Metabacillus sp. KUDC1714: one gene and its partner. Each later gene encodes a partner of the first gene's protein in a complex. Links are inferred from orthologs where the notes say so. Each region holds a gene or a part of one and is shown on either strand. Other genes may lie near its edges.

Region 1 (4,729 bases):
TGAAGCTGTCTCGACAGCCTTATGTTCAACTTCTCCAATCGACTGTTCTCTGGAAAAGATAATAACAGCGCCAATTGGATCACCGTTTGCGACAATCGGGCCAATTGTATATGATTTGATCTCTTCACTCACTCCATCGATAATCTGAGTTTCGCCACCATCTGTTTGCAAAACAGAACTTCTATCTTCCATTACCTTCTCGACAATCTCACCTATGTTCTTATTTAGGTAATCCTTTTTAGAACCACCAGATACAGCAATAAATGTATCTCTATCACAGATTAAAACTGGATGACCTAAACTATCGTAAAGGGCATCTGCGTATTCCTTAGAAAAGTCGCTTAGTTCGCTAATAGGTGAATATTTTTTTAATATTACCTCACCATCTCGATCCACAAAAATCTCTAGAGGATCCCCTTCACGAATTCGAAGTGTTCTCCGAATTTCCTTTGGAATAACTACGCGACCTAAATCATCAATGCGACGAACAATACCAGTTGCTTTCATCTTATGTTGCCTCACTTTCATCGGATGATAGGAAAAAAGATGATTGTTTTATTTCCTGTTCATTGGCAAATTGAGTTGTAATCAACTCTTACCTTCTGATTAAATGTTTTTATTAAAAAACTTTCTGACAGGAGCTTGCTTTTTATGTAACAATCACCATTTGTTGAAATTAGTATCCTTCACAAGAGATGTAATATACATCATGAAAGTGATTTTTTAACATTTTAAATGAAGCAGCAACTAATAAGCCTTTCCTTAAACTATTCCTACTAAACCTTAATTTAGGGTCATTTCCTCTTTTTTCACTTGTGCTAAGCCATTAAGTAACTCATTAATAATATCTAACCATTTTGGGACAGCCAGTCCTTTTGTAGCAATAGTTAGCTTCAGTCTGCTACCATCCATACCTAGTCCTACGATTCGGTTATATCTATTGCTTAATTCAAAAAGCCTATGACCATCAATTTTATTACTTGCTCCCTCTTCGATCAGTATATTAATTACATCTTTATCTTGCTTAATAAGCTCCACTCTCTCTTGAATAGCAAATACCTTTATTCGTGCTATTTGGAACAAGTAAGAAACCTCAACTGGATATTCTCCGAATCTGTCAATGATTTCTTCTTGTAGCTCTTCTAATTCTTCAAGCGATGTAATAGCTCTAAAACGCTTATACATATCAATTTTTTGACGACCATCTGTAATATACTCTTGTGGTAAATAAGCATCCACCTGCAGGTCAATTTCAACCTCGATTGCTTTTTCTTTTGTTGGATCTGTTTGCCTTTCTTCAATTGCTTCTTTTAGCATTTGTGAATAAAGGTCAAATCCAACTGAATCGATAAACCCGTGCTGTTGGGCTCCTAACAAATTACCCGCACCCCTAATTGATAGATCACGCATCGCAATTTTAAATCCAGAGCCCAATTCTGTAAATTCTTTAATAGCTTGTAGCCTTTTTTCAGCTACTTCTGTTAGAACCTTATCTTTTCTATGTGTGAAATAAGCATAAGCAACACGATTTGAACGCCCAACCCTACCTCTGAGCTGATAAAGCTGTGATAAACCCATCTTATCGGCATCATTTACAATTAATGTATTTACATTTGGAATATCTACACCAGTCTCAATAATTGTCGTACTGACGAGAACATCAAACTCACCTTCAAGGAAATTGAGCATAACAGATTCTAGTTCATTTTCTGTCATTTTACCATGGGCATATGTAACCCTAGCATCAGGTACAAGCATAGAAATTTCTTCTGCCTTTCTTTCAATATCCTCAACCCTGTTATATAAAAAGAAAACTTGACCGCCACGTGCCATTTCTCGTTCAATTGATTCTCTTACAAGAGCACCATTGTATTCAACAACATATGTTTGCACTGGAAAACGATTTTCAGGCGGTGTTTCAATAACAGATAAATCTCGAACCCCTAGCATTGACATATGTAAAGTTCTAGGAATTGGAGTAGCGGTTAATGTTAGTACATCAACATTTGACTTTAACTGCTTTATCTTCTCTTTGTGTGTTACACCAAAACGTTGCTCTTCATCTATTATAAGTAATCCTAAATCTTTATATAAAACATCTTTTGATAATAGTCTGTGCGTACCGATAACCATATCTACTGTTCCATTACTAAGCCCTTTTTTCGTTTCGTTAATTTCTTTCCTAGATCTAAAGCGACTTAGCAGACCTACCTTTATTGGATACTCTTGAAACCGCTCACGAACTGTCTCAAAATGCTGTTGTGCCAGGATTGTTGTTGGAACTAACAAAGCGACCTGCTTTCCATCAGCAATGGCTTTAAACGCTGCTCTTATTGCAACTTCTGTTTTCCCATAACCAACATCACCACATAGAAGTCGGTCCATTGGACGTAGGCGCTCCATGTCCTTCTTAATTTCTTGAATAGAGCGAATCTGGTCCTCTGTTTCTTGATACGGAAAGGCTAACTCAAATTCCTTCTGCATTTCCCCATCAGGTGAAAACGCATACCCTTCACTCGCCTCACGCTCTGCATATAGCTTAATTAAATCATCGGCTATATCTTGTACAGATGATTCTACTTTCTTCTTAACTCTACGCCAGTCACTTCCACCAAGCTTGTAAATCTTTGGTTCTTTACCTTCTGATCCTACATACTTTTGTACTTGGTCTATTTGCTCAACCGGTACATATAATTGATCGCTACCTTGATATCTAATATTTAAATAATCTTTATGAATTCCATTAATCTCAAGTGTTTCAATACCGAGATATTTACCTATCCCATGATTAACATGAACGACATAATCACCAATCTCCAATTCGGAATAGCTCTTTATTCGTTCAGCATTAGAAAGCTTCTGCCTTCTAACCTGTTTTTTAACTCTTTTTTTGAAAAGCTCCTCTTCAGTGATCACAGCAAGCTTTTGCATAGGTAGCTCGAAACCAGTCTGAAGGTCTCCTTCGATAATGCAAACTTTCCCGCTAACTAATGCTTCCTTATCACCTAGTATAGTTGCGTTTATTTCATAGTCCTCTAAAACTTGTTCTAACTTTTTAGTACGTTCCTCGTTAACCCCTAAAAATACAACAGCATAATTTGATTTTTTCCAACGATCAAGTTCATTTTTTAAAACATTCATCTGACCGTGAAAGTTTTGCATTTGCTTACATGATAAATTTAAGATATTTTGGGGGCTTGTATAAGGGACATGCCTTAAGAATAATGATAGATAGATTAAGGGATGCTTGGATTTTGTCACAACATCCACATAGGAATGTGACATTTTAACATCTTGAAAAATCTTTCCATCTTCAAGTAGACTTGTATACCATTCAGCCTCTTCTCTGTCTAACTGGTCATATGTTTCATGAATTCTACTTATTTCATCAAGGATTACAATAGAGTTATCTGAAAAATAATCTAGTAAACTAGTAGGCTTATCATAGATAAGCGAGGAATATTTAAAGATATCTTGGCTAAATTGCCCATTACGCAGGCGTTCCAAATCATATTGAATATTTTCAATAAGTAATTCCTTTTGCTGTTCGTTTTTCATTTTTTTTAGACTTTTTGCTAAACCGAATTCGACTGCTTGTATGCTTCTAGCTTTAGAATCTTCATTTACAATCATTTCAATTGCAGGTCCAATAGAAATCTCATTCAGCATATGTATCGAACGTTGATCATCAATATTAAATGAACGAATGGAGTCAATCTCCGTATCAAACAGTTCTATGCGAAGTGCATTTTCTTCGGTTAGAGGGTAAATATCAATTATGCCACCTCGAACACTAAATTCTCCCGGTGAGCTAACCATATCAGTTCTTTCGTAGCCAAGTGAAATAAACTGTTGAATATATTCCTCTAGATCAATATCTTGTCCTAGTGTCAATTTCAACTGCTTATCTTTCCAAATCTCTGTAGGTGGAAGCAAGCGTCTAACCCCTGCCACTGGTGCGACAATGATTGAACGCTTCCCTTCAGCAAGTCTATTAAGAACCTCAATTCTTTGAGCCTTTAGCTCTGGACTAGCAATGGCAATTTCAGATGCAATTAAATCATTCACAGGATATAGATAAACATCTTCCACTATTAAGTGGACTAAATCCTCATATATTTTTTGAGCTTGGTAAAGGTTATGTGTGACAATTAACACTGATTTCTTTAAATCATTATAAAGAGCTGCAGTAAAAACTGTTCTCGCTGAACCAGACAAACCAGCTACAAGTTGTTCCTTTAATCCTTCTTCGATTCCTGAAACGATTGTTTTAAAATCGTCTGTATCATAAAAGTATTGTTGCAAACTATTCAAGCTAAAGCCCCTCCTCTCAAAATAAATTCATAGATTCATCTATTATCAGGTTATTGGTTTTAAAATTCGTACTGATACTTATGTTTACACGTACTTACCCATCATGAAAAGTCAAAACAGAAAAATGCTTTGGGGTTGCACCCAAAGCTCTTACTGAATAAAACTCTCATATTGGTGTAAATCTGGATTTCTATTTAGAGCATCCTGACAATCCTCACAAATTGTTTTTATGTGAATATCACCATTTTGCTGGTAAGTGATCATCTCTTGACGTTCATCATTTGTTAAATGATCAAACCCTAGCTGTTCGCTTGAAACAGAGATATTATCAATGCTTCCTACATTCACACCACAGTGTCTACAATGATAATGCAGAGCCATAATTGCCTCCCCTAAAAAGGTTTGTTTTAGTCCT
Region 2 (3,383 bases), 760 kb from region 1 along the record:
CACTAAAATAATTCAATGATGCTAGCGCTTTATTCGTTTTATCCAATTTCTTTTCACTCTCCTTATCTTTAATACGTATGAAAGTTGGAGAGGTTTCACTATTTTATTTTTTAGGTTTGTTAAAATATATTTCAAAAAAAGAGAGCATCGATTGTTACTTCGATGCTCTCTCTAACTGGATACCTTAGGAAATCAACTTTTTACTGCGCAACTTCCTCTTTCTCTTTAATTAACTTTTTCATTCGGTCACGATCACGTTCAATTACTGGTTTTAAATATTTTCCAGTGTAGGACTTCTCATTGTTCATAATATCTTCTGGTGTTCCAACGCCAACGATTTGTCCGCCTTTGTCTCCACCTTCCGGACCTAGGTCTACAAGATAGTCTGCCGCTTTAATAATATCTAGATTGTGTTCAATGACTAATACAGTATCACCGTTTTCTACTAGTCTTTGTAATACTTTCAAGAGACGAGCAATATCATCTACATGTAGTCCTGTTGTAGGTTCGTCAAGAATGTATAAGGAACGGCCTGTTGAGCGTCTGTGTAATTCTGAAGCTAGCTTTACTCGTTGTGCTTCACCGCCGGACAATGTTGTTGCAGGTTGCCCTAGTGTGATATAGCCTAAGCCCACATCAAAGATGGTTTGAAGCTTACGTTTAATCTTCGGAATGTTTTCAAAGAATTCCACAGCATTTTCTACTGTCATTTCAAGAATGTCTGAAATGTTTTTCCCTTTATAGGTAACTTCAAGAGTTTCACGATTGTAGCGTTTGCCATGGCATACCTCACAAGGAACATACACATCAGGAAGAAAGTGCATTTCGATTTTAATGATTCCATCTCCACGGCAAGCTTCACATCGTCCACCCTTCACATTAAAGCTAAAGCGGCCTTTTTTATATCCACGTACTTTTGCTTCATTCGTTGTTGCAAATACATCGCGGATATCATCAAACACACCCGTATATGTCGCAGGATTTGATCTTGGTGTTCGACCAATCGGAGACTGATCAATATCAATTACCTTTTCTAGGTGTTCAATTCCTTTTACCTCTTTATGCTCACCAGGCTTGGCTTTTGCATGGTGAAGCTTTTGCGCAAGTGATTTATGAAGAATTTCATTAACTAATGTACTTTTTCCTGATCCTGATACTCCTGTTACAGCAATAAATGTACCTAGAGGGAACTTTACACTTACGTTTTTAAGGTTGTTTTCCTTGGCACCTTTGATCTCAATATATCGTCCATCATGCTTCCTACGTTCAAATGGTAATGGAATAAACTTTTTACCTAATAAGTATTGACCGGTTAACGAGTTAGCATCATTCATAACCTCTTCCGGTGTCCCTGCTGAAATAATCTGGCCCCCATGAATTCCTGCTCCTGGACCAATATCAATTAAATAATCAGCAGCAAGCATTGTATCTTCATCATGTTCAACAACAATTAGCGTGTTGCCAATGTCACGCATGTTTTGCATCGTCCCAATCAGGCGATCATTATCACGTTGATGTAAGCCAATTGATGGCTCATCAAGTATGTACAAAACACCTGTTAATCGTGAGCCAATTTGCGTGGCAAGCCTAATCCGCTGAGCCTCTCCACCAGATAAAGTACCAGCTGCGCGATTCAAGGTTAAATAATCGAGTCCAACATTATTTAAAAACCCTAGGCGCTCACTAATTTCTTTTAAGATCTGGTTTGCAATGGTCTTTTCCTTTTCAGATAGCGAAACATGTTCGAAAAAGGTAAGGGAATCCTGTACAGACAGCTTCGTAATCTCACCAATGTGATTTCCATCTATTAAAACAGCGAGCGTTTCTTTCTTTAAACGATATCCTTTACAAGAAGGGCAATTTTGCTGACCCATATACTTTTCCATTTGCTCACGGATATAGTCTGAGCTCGTTTCTTTAAATCGTCGTTCAACATTTCGAACAACACCTTCAAATTGAATATAGTTCTCTCTAATTTGTCCAAAATCATTTTCATAACGGAAATAAATTTCTTCTCCGTCACTGCCAAACAAAATTTTATCCAGCAAGTGCTTTGGAATGTCTTTAACTGGAATTTCCAAATCAATTCCATAATGATTACATACTGCCTCAAGCAATTGTGGATAATACTGTGAGCTTGTTGGCTCCCACGGTGCAATTGCATGCTGATGAAGCGAAAGATCTTTATTCGGAATAATTAGATCCAAGTCAACTTCAAGCTTTGTTCCAAGTCCGTCACATTCAGGACAAGCACCAAATGGGCTATTAAATGAAAACATTCTTGGTTCTAGTTCTCCTATCGAGAAGCCACATTGTGGACAAGCATGGTGCTCACTAAAAAGCAGCTCTTCTTCACCCATCACATCAATTATAACTCTCCCTTCACCAAGTCGTAATGCTGATTCAAGGGAGTCTGCTAAACGAGAGGCAACACCTTCTTTGACGACAATACGGTCAATCACAACTTCTATCGAATGTTTTTTATTTTTCTCTAATTCAATTTCATCAGATAGCTCCTGCATTTCACCATCAACACGAACACGGACATAACCTTGTTTCTTAATATCTTCAAATACCTTAGCATGTGTCCCTTTTCTACCAGAAACAATCGGTGCAAGAACTTGAAGCTTTGTTCGTTCAGGATAGTCTAGTATCCGATCAACCATCTGTTCAATCGTTTGCGAAGATATTTCAATTCCATGGATTGGACATGTTGGTCGACCAACTCTTGCAAATAATAGACGTAAATAATCATAGATTTCCGTTACCGTTCCAACTGTAGAACGTGGATTTCGACTCGTTGTCTTTTGATCGATTGAAATCGCAGGTGACAGTCCTTCGATCGCATCTACATCAGGTTTATCCATTTGTCCGAGGAATTGACGCGCATATGCTGATAAGGATTCAACATAACGTCTTTGTCCCTCTGCATAAATGGTGTCAAAAGCCAACGAAGATTTACCTGAACCTGATAAACCAGTTAAAACAACAAGCTTATCACGCGGAATGGTGACATCTACATTTTTTAGGTTGTGAGCACGCGCTCCCTTCACAACGATATGTTCCATTGCCATAATTGTTTCATCCTTCCGCTTTAAGCTCTAAAATTAAATCACGTAATTCAGCAGCACGTTCGAAGTTCAAAGCCTTTGCCGCTTCCTTCATTTCGTTTTCCATTTCTGAAATGACTTTGTCTCGTTCCTTTTTCGTCATCTTTGTCAATTTCTTCGTGATCGATGTTTCATACTCTTCCAGTTCTTCAGCTGCAACTGTTGCACGAATTACTTCACGAATATCTTTTTGAATTGTTTGTGGTGTTATGCCATGTTTTTCGTTGTATGCCTGTTGAATTTCACGGCGGCGTTTCGTTTCATTTAAGGCCA

Evidence for each region. The genes of interacting proteins can lie anywhere in the genome.
Region 2: the proteins of mfd (region 1) and uvrA are in contact, whole or in part, in a crystal structure (PDB 4DFC), measured with the Escherichia coli proteins. The link is inferred for Metabacillus sp. KUDC1714 from one-to-one orthologs.

The regions. Positions count from the first base shown.
Region 1 is NZ_CP055263.1:2,021,698-2,026,426, reverse strand. What follows is about bases 584-4,686. They hold mfd (transcription-repair coupling factor), read right to left. Parts: upstream 4,315-4,686; coding sequence 784-4,314; downstream 584-783. Other genes in these bases: HUW50_RS09515 (anti-sigma-F factor Fin), read right to left, coding at 4,465-4,686. Outside these bases: spoVT (stage V sporulation protein T), read right to left, coding at 1-507; more of HUW50_RS09515, read right to left, coding at 4,687-4,695. UniProt on the Escherichia coli protein: Couples transcription and DNA repair by recognizing RNA polymerase (RNAP) stalled at DNA lesions. Mediates ATP-dependent release of RNAP and its truncated transcript from the DNA, and recruitment of nucleotide excision repair machinery to the damaged site.
Region 2 is NZ_CP055263.1:1,258,944-1,262,326, forward strand. It holds uvrA (excinuclease ABC subunit UvrA), read right to left. Parts: upstream 3,075-3,383; coding sequence 201-3,074; downstream 1-200. Other genes in the region: HUW50_RS06115 (magnetosome magnetite crystal formation protein family), read right to left, coding at 1-46; uvrB (excinuclease ABC subunit UvrB), read right to left, coding at 3,082-3,383. UniProt on the Escherichia coli protein: The UvrABC repair system catalyzes the recognition and processing of DNA lesions. UvrA is an ATPase and a DNA-binding protein. A damage recognition complex composed of 2 UvrA and 2 UvrB subunits scans DNA for abnormalities.